DNA from 4 places in the Comamonas testosteroni genome. Region 1 is predicted to be linked to each of the others. Evidence: predicted binding sites of a transcription regulator. Region 1 holds the regulator's gene; each other region holds the start of a gene.
What was found. Region 1 encodes sigma-54, which starts transcription at its own class of promoters, with help from an activator protein. Its sites were predicted from a motif close to TGGCANGNAANCTGCTTT; they were not measured.
Positions count from the first base shown of each region.

Region 2: a site for sigma-54 is predicted at 1,229-1,246, ahead of F0P97_RS09885 ([protein-PII] uridylyltransferase). Genes of this name have one in related genera too.
Region 3: a site for sigma-54 is predicted at 1,748-1,765, ahead of atzF (allophanate hydrolase). Genes of this name have one in related genera too.
Region 4: a site for sigma-54 is predicted at 1,958-1,975, ahead of glnA (type I glutamate--ammonia ligase). Genes of this name have one in related genera too.

Region 1 is NZ_CP043568.1:5,649,324-5,652,428, forward strand. Features, by position in the region: gene F0P97_RS26025 (aspartyl/asparaginyl beta-hydroxylase domain-containing protein) at 1-670, shown strand, start outside; gene F0P97_RS26030 (RNA polymerase factor sigma-54) at 861-2,462, opposite strand; gene lptB (LPS export ABC transporter ATP-binding protein) at 2,608-3,105, opposite strand, start outside.
Region 2 is NZ_CP043568.1:2,156,464-2,159,568, reverse strand. Features, by position in the region: gene purL (phosphoribosylformylglycinamidine synthase) at 1-187, opposite strand, end outside; gene map (type I methionyl aminopeptidase) at 367-1,179, shown strand; gene F0P97_RS09885 ([protein-PII] uridylyltransferase) at 1,370-3,105, shown strand, end outside.
Region 3 is NZ_CP043568.1:4,896,475-4,899,579, forward strand. Features, by position in the region: gene F0P97_RS22590 (SDR family oxidoreductase) at 1-117, opposite strand, end outside; gene F0P97_RS22595 (TetR/AcrR family transcriptional regulator) at 265-978, shown strand; partial or broken gene F0P97_RS27740 (transposase) at 1,094-1,461, shown strand; gene atzF (allophanate hydrolase) at 1,800-3,105, shown strand, end outside.
Region 4 is NZ_CP043568.1:4,154,107-4,157,211, reverse strand. Features, by position in the region: gene F0P97_RS19145 (sterol desaturase family protein) at 1-800, shown strand, start outside; gene F0P97_RS19140 (EI24 domain-containing protein) at 815-1,702, shown strand; gene glnA (type I glutamate--ammonia ligase) at 2,025-3,105, shown strand, end outside.

The DNA.
Region 1 (3,105 bases):
TCTGCAAAAGAACATGCAGATCAAGGCCGCCGCCAACAACGACGACGCAGGCTTCAACTCCTTCTTCAAGACCGGCTGGAAGCGCTTCTACCTCAAATGGTACGGCGACGCCCACCCCTCGGCCATGGAGCTGTGCCCCAAGACCACGGCCCTGGTGAAGTCGATTCCCAGCGTCAAGGCTGCCATGTTTGCCGAGCTGCCGCCCGGCGCCAAGCTCAATCTGCACCGCGACCCCTATGCAGGCTCGCTGCGCTATCACCTGGCCGTGCTGGCCCCCAACGACGACCGCTGCATGATCGAGGTCGACGGCCAGCCCTATAGCTGGCGCGAAGGCGAAGGCGTGATCTTCGACGAGACCTTTATGCACTGGGCCGAGAACCGCAGCGAGGGCAACCGCATCGTGCTGTTCTGCGACGTGGAGCGTCCCATGACCAATGGCTTTGCCCAGTGGCTCAATCACTGGCTGGGCAAGAATGTGGTGGCCGCCGCCAGCTCGCCCAACAACGAAGGCGATCCGCGCGGCATGATCAGCAAGCTGTTCAAGATCTCGTTCTATGCGGGCAAGTACCGCCGCGCCTTCCGCAACTGGAATCCGACCTTCTACAAGATCCTCAAGTTCGGACTGATGATCGGCGTGCTGGTCTGGTTTATCTGGTGGCTGGTTTCTTGATAACCCCCTGAGGCGCTACGCGCCTTCCCCCTGGCCGGGCGCCCCCAAGGGGGACGGCGGCATCGCCGCAAGGGCGGCTCTTGCTCGCTGCCCCTGACTTGAGAAATGCCTTATCAAGGCTCCCGCCCTAAATGCAGAACAAGAAAGCCGCTGTGCGATGCATCAGCGGCTTTCTTGTTTCTGCGGTGCCCTACAGCGCCTTGCGCAGCGTGGTCGTCGGTATCTTGAGCTGCTCGCGGTATTTGGCGACGGTGCGGCGCGCGCACTCGATGCCCTGCTCTTTGAGCATATCGGCCAGCTTGGCGTCCGATAGCGGCTTCTTGGCATCTTCGGCATCGACGAACTGCTTGATCAGCGCACGCACGGCCGTGCTGGAGGCACTGCCGCCGGTTTCCGTACCCAGGCCCGAGCCGAAGAAATACTTGAGCTCGAAGGTGCCCTGGGGCGTGGCCATGTACTTGGCCGTGGTCACGCGGCTGATGGTGGACTCGTGCAGGCCCAGGGTGTCGGCGATATCGCGCAGCACCAGCGGGCGCATGGCCAGCTCACCATGCACAAAGAAGTTCTTCTGCCGCTCCACGATGGCTTCGGAAACACGCAAGATGGTGTCGAAGCGCTGCTGGATGTTCTTGATGAACCAGCGCGCCTCCTGCAGCTGCTGCTGCAGCGCCGCATGGCCGTCGCTGTTCTTGTGGCGGCGCAGCACACCGGCATAGATGTCGTGCACGCGCAGACGCGGCATGACCTCGGGGTTGAGCTGCACGGAAAAGTCCATCCGGCCGGCGCCGGCCCGCACCGGACGCACGATGACATCGGGCACCACGATATGGCGTTCCACATCGACAAAGCGACGCCCCGGACGCGGCTCCAGTCTGGCGATCAATGCCATGGCCTCGCGCAGTTGCTCCTCGCGCGCGCCGCACAGGCTGGTGAGCTTGCGCAGATCGCGCCGCGCCAGCAGGTCCATGGGCTGCGCACAGATGGCCTGCGCCAGCAGCAGCCGGTTCATATGCGCCTCGGTCGTGCCCTCGTCCTCGGCGGTGCGGATCAGGTCGCGCAGCTGCAGCTGCAGGCACTCGGCCAGATCACGCGCGCCCACGCCCACGGGCTCCAGGCTTTGCAGCAGCTTCAGAGCAATGACAAAGTGCTGCTCCAGCTCCTCGCGCTCTTCCAGGTCGTCGCCGGCTAGGCTCTGCGCCAGCTCCTGCAGGGAATCCTCGAGATAGCCGTCGTCGTTGAGCGACTCGATGAGAAAGCGCAGTGCCGCCATGTCCGCCGCGCCCAGATGCAGGCTCAGCGCCTGACGATGGAGAAAGTCGGTCAGGCTCTGGTGCTCGCGCGCCAGATCGATGGCATCGGTTTCGTCATCGCCATCGCGGTTGCGTGTGGAGCTGCTGGCCGAGGGCGTATCCCACTCGCTGCTGGATTCGCCGCCCCATTCCCCGTCCTGGCCGTCCATGCCGTCGGCCTCCCAGTTCAGCGTTTCCGGGGTCTCGGCACTTGGCGTCTCCGCTATTGTTTCAGCAGCTGCTTGCGTTTGCTTCGCATCATTTTCAGCATGAATACTGTCTGAAGTGTTGTATTCACTTGCGCTAGCAGCTACATCTACAGGAGCATCTCCCGTAGATTCGGCCTCATCGCCAGCACGTTCCAGAAAAGGGTTGTCGACCAGCATCTGCTCGACTTCCTGCGCCAGCTCCAGAGTGGAGAGCTGCAGCAGCTGAATGGATTGCTGCAGCTGCGGCGTCAGCGACAAATGCTGCGAAACGCGTAGCGAGAGACCTGGCTTCATCGAGGCGCGGCTCCCAGACAATCATTGCAAACGCGCACAGTGCCATGGGTTGGCAGCCGGGTCTCCCCAGGGCAAACCCCGGCGCAGCCGGTCAGGGTCCCTTCCGGGGGCAGCGACCACACAAAGTGAAGGAACGTGGGGGTCATCACATTCTGAAATGTTCGCCCAGATAGACGCGGCGCACATCGGCGTTCTCCACGATCTCCTCGGGCGTGCCTTCGGCCAGCACATGGCCGTCGCTGATGATGAAGGCGTGGTCGCAGATGCCCAGCGTCTCGCGCACATTGTGGTCGGTAATCAGCACGCCGATGCCGCGCTCCTTGAGGAAGCCGATGATGCGCTGGATCTCGATCACCGCAATCGGGTCGATGCCGGCAAACGGTTCGTCAAGCAGGATGAAGCGCGGTTGCGTGGCCAGGGCTCGGGCAATTTCCACGCGACGGCGCTCACCGCCGGACAGAGCCAGTGCCGGCGACTGGCGCAGATGCTCGACGCGCAGCTCCTGCAGCAAGCCGGTGAGGCGCTTTTCGATCTCGCCCTGCGTCAGCGTCTTGCCCTGCTCGTCCTTTTGCAGCTCCAGCACGGCGCGCACATTGTCTTCCACGCTGAGCTTGCGAAAGATGGAGGCTTCCTGGGGCAGATA
Region 2 (3,105 bases), 2.5 Mb from region 1:
TCAAGAGCGCCGACAGGCGCTCTTGCAATGCGGGCGCAACTGCTCCCTCGGTGGCAACCAGGTGCACAAAGCGTGCAGATACGCCGGTGATCTTGGGGTGGATGGCGACCAGGTCGGTCAGAAGCTGTTGGGCGCGGAACGAGCTCAGGGCGTTTCCACCCTCAAACTGTGTCAGATGCAATGTCACGTGGCGGCCTGTTTATGTGAAGGCTGTTGAAAAGCGTCCTGGCCAATCCTCTGCCTGAGAGGACCGGGCCAAAGCGCTGAATTCGGTGAGCCTCGGATTTTACCGTGCCTCGGGGTTAGTCCGAATGCTCACACCCACAAGCCCTGCATGTTCAAGCGCGCAATGGGATAATTGCGGCCATGAGCATCACACTGAAGACCCCCGAAGACATCGAGCGCATGCGCGTTGCAGGCCGCTTTGCTTCGGATGTGCTGGACTACATCACCCCCCACATCAAACCCGGCATCACCACCCAGCAGATCGATGATCTCTGTGCCAAACGCATGGCCGAGCAAGGCACCAAGACGGCCTGCCTGGGCTATCAGCCTCCGGGCATGACGCCCTATCCGGCCTATGTCTGCACCTCGGTCAACCATGTGGTGTGCCACGGCATCCCCAACGACAAGCCTTTGAAGAAGGGCGATATCGTCAATGTCGACGTGACCATCATCACCGAAGACGGCTGGTTCGGCGACAACAGCCGCATGTTCATCATCGGCGAAGGCACGATTGCTGCCAAGCGGCTATCCAAGCTGACCTTCGAGGCCATGTGGAAGGGCATCGCCCAGGTCAAGCCCGGTGCCACGCTGGGCGATATCGGCCACGCCATCCAGACCTATGCGGAGAGCAACAACCTGTCCGTGGTGCGCGAATACTGCGGCCACGGTATCGGCAAGGTGTTCCACGACGAGCCCCAGGTGCTGCACTACGGCCGCCCCGGCGAAGGCGTGGTGCTGGAAGAAGGCATGGTCTTCACCATCGAGCCCATGCTGAATCTGGGCAAGCGCGACATCAAGGCCATGCCCGACGGCTGGACCGTGGTCACCAAGGATCGCAGCCTGACAGCCCAGTGGGAGCTGATGCTGGCCGTCACCAAGACTGGCTATGACGTGCTGACCTGGTCCGATGGCTCGCCCACTCCGCCCGACTTCATCACGGCCATCCGTACCTGAGCGCGCTGCTGCCGCTGATCTGCATGCCGCATCCGGCCAAAGCTGGATGCGGCATATTTTTTGCTTGTAGACCTTGTGCTGCAAGCGCCATGCGCTCATCTTTTTGCCATCACAGGCCTCAAGCCCAAGTCAGTTGGGTTAAGGTGACGCTCAAGCACTTGCCCTGTTGAAACGCTTTTTTCTACTGCGCATGACCTCCTCTGCCCACTCCTACGCCCACTCTGCCGACGTCTCCGACCTCTCCTCGCTACAGAGCCTGCGCGAGCAATACCGCGAGGCCAAGGCCCGGCAGATGGAGTTGCTGCGCAACCCCACGCTGGGCAGACGCAGCGTGCGCGGAGTGCTGCACCATTTCAGTGAACTGGCCGATGGTCTGCTGCGCACCCTCTGGCAACGCGCGCAGATGCCGCAAGGCGCTGCCCTGCTGGCCGTGGGTGGCTATGGGCGCGCCCAGCTCTTTCCCTACTCGGACATCGATGTGCTGGTGCTGCTGCCCCAAAGCAGTGCACAGCCAGCTGTGGAATTTGCGAGCAACATCGAACAGTTCATCAGCAGTTGCTGGGATGCAGGCCTTGAAATCGGCTCCAGCGTGCGCAGCATCGCCGAATGCCTGCAGGAAGCTGCACAGGACCTGACGGTGCAGACCGCCATGCTGGAGTCACGCCGCATAACCGGCAGCAAGGCCTTGTTTGCCGACTTCGAGCAGCAGTTCCGCGCGCAGCTCGATCCCAAGGCCTTTGTCGAAGGCAAGCTGCTGGAGATGCGCCAGCGCCACGCAAAATACGACTTCACGCCCTACTCGCTCGAGCCCAACTGCAAGGAATCGCCCGGCGGGCTGCGCGATCTGCACACCATGCTCTGGCTGGCCAGGGCCGCAGGCTTCGGCAACAGCTGGCATGAGCTGGCCGAGCAAGGCCTGATCACCCATTTCGAGGTCCAGCAGCTCGAATCCAACGAGTCCCTGCTCAGCCTGATCCGTGCACGCCTGCATGCCGCTGCCGGCCGCCATGAGGACCGGCTTGTCTTTGACCTGCAGACCGCCGTGGCCGAAGCCTTTGGCTACCGCTCCACCACGCCGGAGGGCCGCAAGCTGGCCATGCGCGCTGGCGAGACCCTGATGCGCCACTATTACTGGGCCGCCAAGGCGGTGACCCAGCTGTGCCAGATCGTGCGCATGAGCATCGAGGAACGCCTGAACCCCGGCTCGCACGAGCTGATTCAGCTCAATGATCGATTCTGCGAGAAGGCCGGCACCATCGAGGTAGTCAGCGACGATCTGTACGAGCGCGATCCGCATGCCATTCTCGAAACCTTTCTCATGTATGAGCAGCATGAAGGATTGACGGGTCTGTCGACGCGCACCCTGCGTGCGCTGTATGCCAGCCGCGATGTGATGGACAGTGCTTTCCGTCGCGATCCGGTCAATCGCGCCACCTTCATGAAAATCCTGCAGCAGCCGCGCGGCATCACCCATGCCATCCGGCTGATGAATCAGACCTCGGTACTGGGCCGGTATCTCTGGCCCTTCCGCCGCATCGTGGGGCAGATGCAGCATGATCTGTTCCACGTCTACACCGTGGACCAGCATATCCTGATGGTGCTGCGCAATGTGCGGCGCTTCTTCATGGCCGAGCATGCGCATGAGTATCCGTTCTGCTCCCAGCTCGCAGCAGGCTGGGACAAGCCCTGGATCCTCTATCTGGCGGCCCTCTTCCACGATATCGGCAAGGGCCGTGGCGGCGATCACTCCGTGATCGGCGCCGTCGAGGTCAAACGTTTTTGCCGCGCCCACCAGATCGACAAGGCCGATGCGGAGCTGGCCGAGTTTCTGGTGCGCGAGCACCTGACCATGAGCCAGGTGGCCCAGAAGCAGGACTTGTCCGACCCCGATGTGATTCGCGCCTTTGCCGAACGCGTCGGCAACGA
Region 3 (3,105 bases), 750 kb from region 1:
ACGGACGAGAGCCTTGACGAAGACGCCACGCGCGACCAGCTCACGCACAAGGTTGTTGCCAAGAAGGCCTGTGGCGCCAGTGACAAAAGCTGACTGCGGATTGCTGTACTTTTTCATTTCGACTGATCTTCAAATATCACTTGAAATTTAAATGTACCGCTGGAACTTTGAAATCTCAAGTGATATCTGAAATTATTTTGGCAAGCATTCACACGAGGTCACACAACGATCGATATCTGAATCTCATGTGATATCTTTAAAGCCATGAGCACCACGACTGCAAGAAGACGCCTGACCCGAGACGAAAGCCGGGCACAGACTCGCGAGCACCTGATCGACGCTGCACGGCACTTGTTTGTGACAAACGGGTATGGAGGCGCATCGATCCGTGACATCGCGAACAACGCTGGCTATTCCCAAGGCGCTTTTTATTCAAACTTCTCAAGCAAAGAGGATGTCTTGCTAGAGTTGCTGCGGCGGCACATGGATGCAGAAGCGATGCAACTTACTACGCTCATGGGCGACAACGCGCAGTTGCCCGAGCAAATGCTGGCCCGACTGGAGGCCTGGGCTTCTACCCTCAATCACGATGCTGACTGGTGCATGCTTTCCATAGAACTGCAATTGCATGCGAGGCGTAGCCCATCTTTCGCTACGGAGTACCAAAAGGTTTGGGACAAACACCAATCCGAGATCGGCGGCGTGATCGACCTATTGTTTAAAAAGCTTGGTCGCTCAACTCCTGCCGAGCCTCACGAACTAGCTGCTGCTTTTATGGCACTTTCACATGGGCTTGCACTGCAAAAGACCACCGACCGCCAGGAGCTGACTGGACGCTTGATCATGGTGTTTCTACGTGGATTGATCGCAAGTTCGACACTCGATGGAGCGAAGAAACGGGCATTCAGGCCGGTGCGTGGTGAACCACGCAAGCGAGTGGCCAGTTACGAGGGTGATGTGGCCGTTCAAGACACTTGACGTTCAACGACTGGTGTTGGCGATTGCTGCTGTTTAGGCACTGAGTCACGAACGGTAATCCCCCCAAAAATCCAATACGCGAAGAAGTAGAGACTCTCAAAGGAGAATCTCTACCATGAAGAAATCGCGTTTCGCCGACAGCCAGATCATTGATGCACTCTAGCAGGCAGAGGCCGCTCGGACGGACCCCGAGCTCTGCCGAGAGTTGGGTATCAGCTCGGCGACGTTTTACAAGTGGTGAACCAAGTTCGGTGGCATGGACGCCTCGCTGATGGCGCGCATGAAGGAGCAGGAGGAAGAGAACCGACGCCTGCGCAAGATGTACATCGAGGAGAAGCTCAAGGCTGAGGTCGTGGCGGAGGCTCTTGCAAAAAAGTGGTGAAGCCATCTTGCCGATGCGAGATGGCTCAACGAGCTGTGCAACAACGAGGGCTGTCGATCCGGGCAGCCTGCCAAGCCTTCAAGATCAGCCAGGCCTGCTACTAGGGTGGATTACCAACAAAGTACAAATGTCGATTCTCCTTGAGTCTTGTACTCGCCTCCACAAACAATCAACGGCTTAGCGCTGCATGAAGAGGCTAGTTTTGTACTCGCTTCTCATTGGTGTTGTACTTTCCGGAATTTTTCTCACTCAGTTTTGTATTTTCCGAGATGGCAGGCTCGGAAGCCTGGGCACAACCAACGTGGCCAACAATTTCTGACCGACTTCCCGCTGCCTTCATAGCCGAACTCGCTGGGAACTTCGGAACGAGGATGGATTACCGCAAACTGGCACACAACCTGCTTAAACCAAGCATCTTGTATACATTTGGGTATTCATCATGCTGATTGGTTCATTTGAAGATTGGAAGCGGGCTTATCAAGAAGGCGCTGACCCTGCTGCATTGCTTGAGCAGCAGCGTCGTAGCCTGGCAAGCGATGACTCGGCCTGGATCAGCTTTGCCAGTGACGCGCAATTGAAAGCGCAGTTGCTGCAACTGGAGGCACTTCAGCAAACCCAAGGTCGTGAGCGTCTTCCTTTGTTCGGCATCCCCTTTGCAGTCAAGGACAACATCGATGTGGAGGGCTTTGTCACCACGGCAGCCTGCCCTGCTTTCGCCTATTCGGCACAGCGCGACGCTGTGGCAGTTCAGCGCCTCAGGCAAGCCGGAGCCATTGTTCTGGGCAAGACCAATCTGGACCAGTTTGCCACCGGTCTCGTCGGAACGCGCTCGCCATTTGGTGCCGTGCCCAATACGTTTGACAGCAGACTGATTTCCGGCGGCTCCAGTTCAGGCTCGGCATCTGTGGTGGCGCGTGGTCTGGTTCCATTTGCCCTGTCCACGGATACGGCTGGATCGGGCCGAATTCCTGCGGCCTTTAACCAGATCGTCGGAATCAAGCCCACTCCCGGTGCAGTGCCCGGCACTGGTTTGGTGCCTGCCTGCCGCACGCTGGATTGCATAGGCGTTCTGGCGCTGAATGTGGCCGATAGCGCTCTGATTCTGTCACTCATGGAAGGGCCTGACACACAGGACAGCTATGCCAGGCCACGTCCCTTCATCGCCAAACACACCCCACTGTCTCAACTGCGCGTGGGGGTACCTGATGCACGCAAGCTTTCCAGCGACTATGAGGATGCATTTGCTGCGTTTCTTGCGCGTCTGAAGCCGCAAACCGAACGGGTGCAAACCCTGCCCTTTGATGCATTGTTTGAAGTCGCCAATCTGCTGTACTACGGCCCCTGGGTGGCTGAACGGGTGGTCGGAGCACGCGGCATCTACGAACAACAGCCAGAAGCCTTGCTGCCAGTGATTCGCCAGGTTCTGGACGTACACCAGCGCTTCAATGCTGCTGATACCTTCAACGCCCAGTACCAACTGCAAGACCTGAAACGGCAAGCCGAGAATATCTGGCAACAATGTGATGTGCTGTGTGTTCCTAGCGCACCGCGCCACCCCTCCATGGCCGAGGTGGAAGCTGACCCCATCGGCGTCAACTCGGAGATGGGAACCTATACCAATTTCGTCAATCTTCTCGGTTGGTCGGCGATCGCAATCCCTGCATCGCAACTGCCAGACGGCCTGCCCTTTGGCATCACCTTGATAGCGCCGGGCTGGCGCGAGCCGGATCTGGTGCGCTGGGCTC
Region 4 (3,105 bases), 1.5 Mb from region 1:
AGCGCTGGAGGCCGGTCGAGCCCGTGGTGGACCGCCAGGCGATTCGCGTGGACATCCTCTACACGCTGATTCACCGGCTGGGATTTTTCCGGCTGGCATTGTTCTTCACGATCGATCCCTTGTGGGATGCCCTCATGGGCAGGCTTCATGTCTTGGGCATGCCTGGCTTTCATCTGGACGATATCTGGCCGGGCGTGACGGACAATGCCTGGGTCAGCCTGTTGATGTATCTGGTTGTCTTCGATCTGGTCGAGTACTGGATTCATCGAGGTCAGCACGGCCTTGCCTGGTGGTGGAAGCTGCATGCCGTGCACCACTCGCAGCGTCAGATGACGGTGTGGAGCGACAACCGCAATCACCTGCTCGACGACGTGATCCATGACGCCATCATCGTGCTGGTGGCACAGCTGATTGGCGTGGCTCCGGGGCAGTTCGTGGCCATCGTGGCCCTGACCCAGCTCAGCGAGAGCTTTCAGCATGCCAATGTGCGTATCTGGTTTGGCCAGCTGGGCGAACGCCTGTGGATCAGTCCGCGCTTTCACCGCCGCCACCACGCCATCGGTATTGGCCACGAACCCATGGCGCCCGTACGCAACAAGAAGGTGCATGGCAACAACTTCGGCGTATTGCTGCCCTGGTGGGACATATTGTTTGGCACGGCCAACTTTGATCTGCGCTATGACCCCACTGGCATTCGCGACCAGGTGCAAGCGAATGCAAAAGGACAGTTGCGCGACTATGGCCGCGGCTTCTGGGCGCAGCAGTGGCTGGCTGTCCTGCGATTGATGGGTCGCGCATAAGTCAATCCTTGAGTATGCTTGCCAGCATGAGCTTGCTACTCGACTCTTTTTGGCGTGCCCTGGCGTATTGCCTGCATAAGCGGGTCATTGTCTGGTCACTCTTGCCGCTGCTGGCCATGGCCTTGATGGCCTGGCTTTTGGGTTACTTCTTCTGGGCCGATGCGGTCCTCAAGGTGCAAAGTCTGCTGGACGGGGTGGGATGGCTGCATTCCCTGTGGCTATGGCTGCAGGGGCAGGGCCTTGGTTATGCCTCGGAGGTGGTGGCTTCCATTTTTGTCGTGTTGGGAGCAATGCCGGTACTCGTGGTGCTGGTTTTGTTGCTGGTGGGTCTGTTCATGGCGCCTGTGCTGACGCAGCTGGTGGCCGAGAAACGCTTTGCCGGGCTGGAGAAAAAACATGGCGGCTCTACCGTCGCCAGCCTGATCTGGTCGGGTGGCTCCACGCTGATTGCGCTGCTGGCCTTGTTTGTCACTCTGCCGCTCTGGGTGTTCCCGCCGCTGATGCTGGTGGTGGCACCTTTGATCTGGGGGTGGCTCACTTACCGGGTGATGGCATTTGACGCCTTGTCCGAGCATGCCAGCAAGAACGAGCGCCGGGCCCTTTTTGCCCGTCACCGCATGTCGCTCATCCTGATGGGGGTGATCTGCGGCTATCTGGGCGCAGCACCCGGTGTGGTCTGGATTTCCGGGCTGCTGTTCCTGGCCGCTTTCTGGATTCTGGTTCCGATTGCGATCTGGATTTATGCGCTGGTGTTTGCCTTCTCTGCACTGTGGTTTGCTCACTTCTGCCTGGCTGCGCTGGAGCAGATGAGGGCGCAGACCATGCCGAATGCTGCGGACCCGCAGGTCCCGTTTGCACCTGGTGCAGATGATTCGGATGCTGCAGCTTCGGTGGCTCGCTGAGCAGCATCTGCTGCAGGTTGAATCAGGTGTCATGCACCAAAAACAATCTTATTTCAGAAATGCACCATCTTGGTGCAAATATGTTCACCAAGTTGGTGCAGCTGTGAGACGTGCTCTGGCAGTGAGACAATGCGCGTCTGTTTGGTGCAGTTTGCAGATACAGCTCTGTTAAGTGCTTATGTCTTGTGCCGAATATCTTTACACCAAGGCTCGGTTTCGGTGCGCAGATGTTGTTGTGAGGCACTGAGGTCGAGTTGGCACGCAAACTGCTAGATACTATTCATTCTTTATTTGATCAGCCAAAGTTGGCAGGAGAGATCTAATGGCGAAGACCGTTGCAGACGTGATGCAGATGGTGCAGGATAACGAGGTCAAGTTCGTGGACCTGCGCTTTACCGATACCCGCGGCAAGGAACAGCATGTGACCGTGCCCGTGTCGCACTTCGACGAGGACAAGTTCACCTCGGGCCATGCTTTCGACGGTTCTTCCGTTGCCGGCTGGAAAGGTATCGAAGCCTCGGACATGCAGCTGGTTCCCGATCCCAACACTGCCAATATCGATCCCTTCTTCGAAGAAACCACACTGATTCTGCAGTGCGATGTGATCGAACCCGGTGACGGCAAGGCCTACGACCGCGATCCCCGCTCCATCGCCAAGCGTGCCGAAGCCTACCTGAAGGCTTCCGGCCTGGGCGATACAGCTTACTTCGGTCCCGAACCCGAATTCTTCATCTTCGACGGCGTGCGCTGGGGCACCGAGCCTCACAACCCCTTCTTCGAAATCGAAGAATACGAGGCTCCCTGGAACACCGGCACCAAGTTCGAAACCGGTAACCGTGGTCACCGTCCTCGCGTCAAGGGTGGCTACTTCCCCGTTCCTCCAGTCGACAGCACCCAGGACATGCGTGCAGAGATGTCGCTGCTGCTGGAAGCGGTCGGCATTCCTGTCGAAGTGTTCCACCACGAAGTGGCTGGCGCCGGTCAGAACGAAATCGGCACACGCTTTTCGACTCTGGTCGAGCGTGCCGACTGGACGCAGCTGCAGAAGTACATCATCTGGAACGTGGCCAACACCTACGGCAAGACGGCAACCTTCATGCCCAAGCCCTACGCTGGCGATAACGGCTCCGGCATGCACGTGCACCAGTCCGTGTGGAAGGATGGCAAGAACCTGTTCGCCGGCGACGGCTATGCCGGTCTGTCCGACTTCGCCCTGTACTACATCGGCGGCATCATCAAGCACGCTCGTGCGCTGAACGCCATCACCAACCCCGGCACCAACAGCTACAAGCGTCTGGTTCCCGGCTTCGAAGCGCCCGTGAAGCTGGCTTACTCGGCCAAGAACCGCTCGGCCTCCATCCGTATTCCTTACGTCAGCAACCCCAAGGCACGTCGCGTGGAAG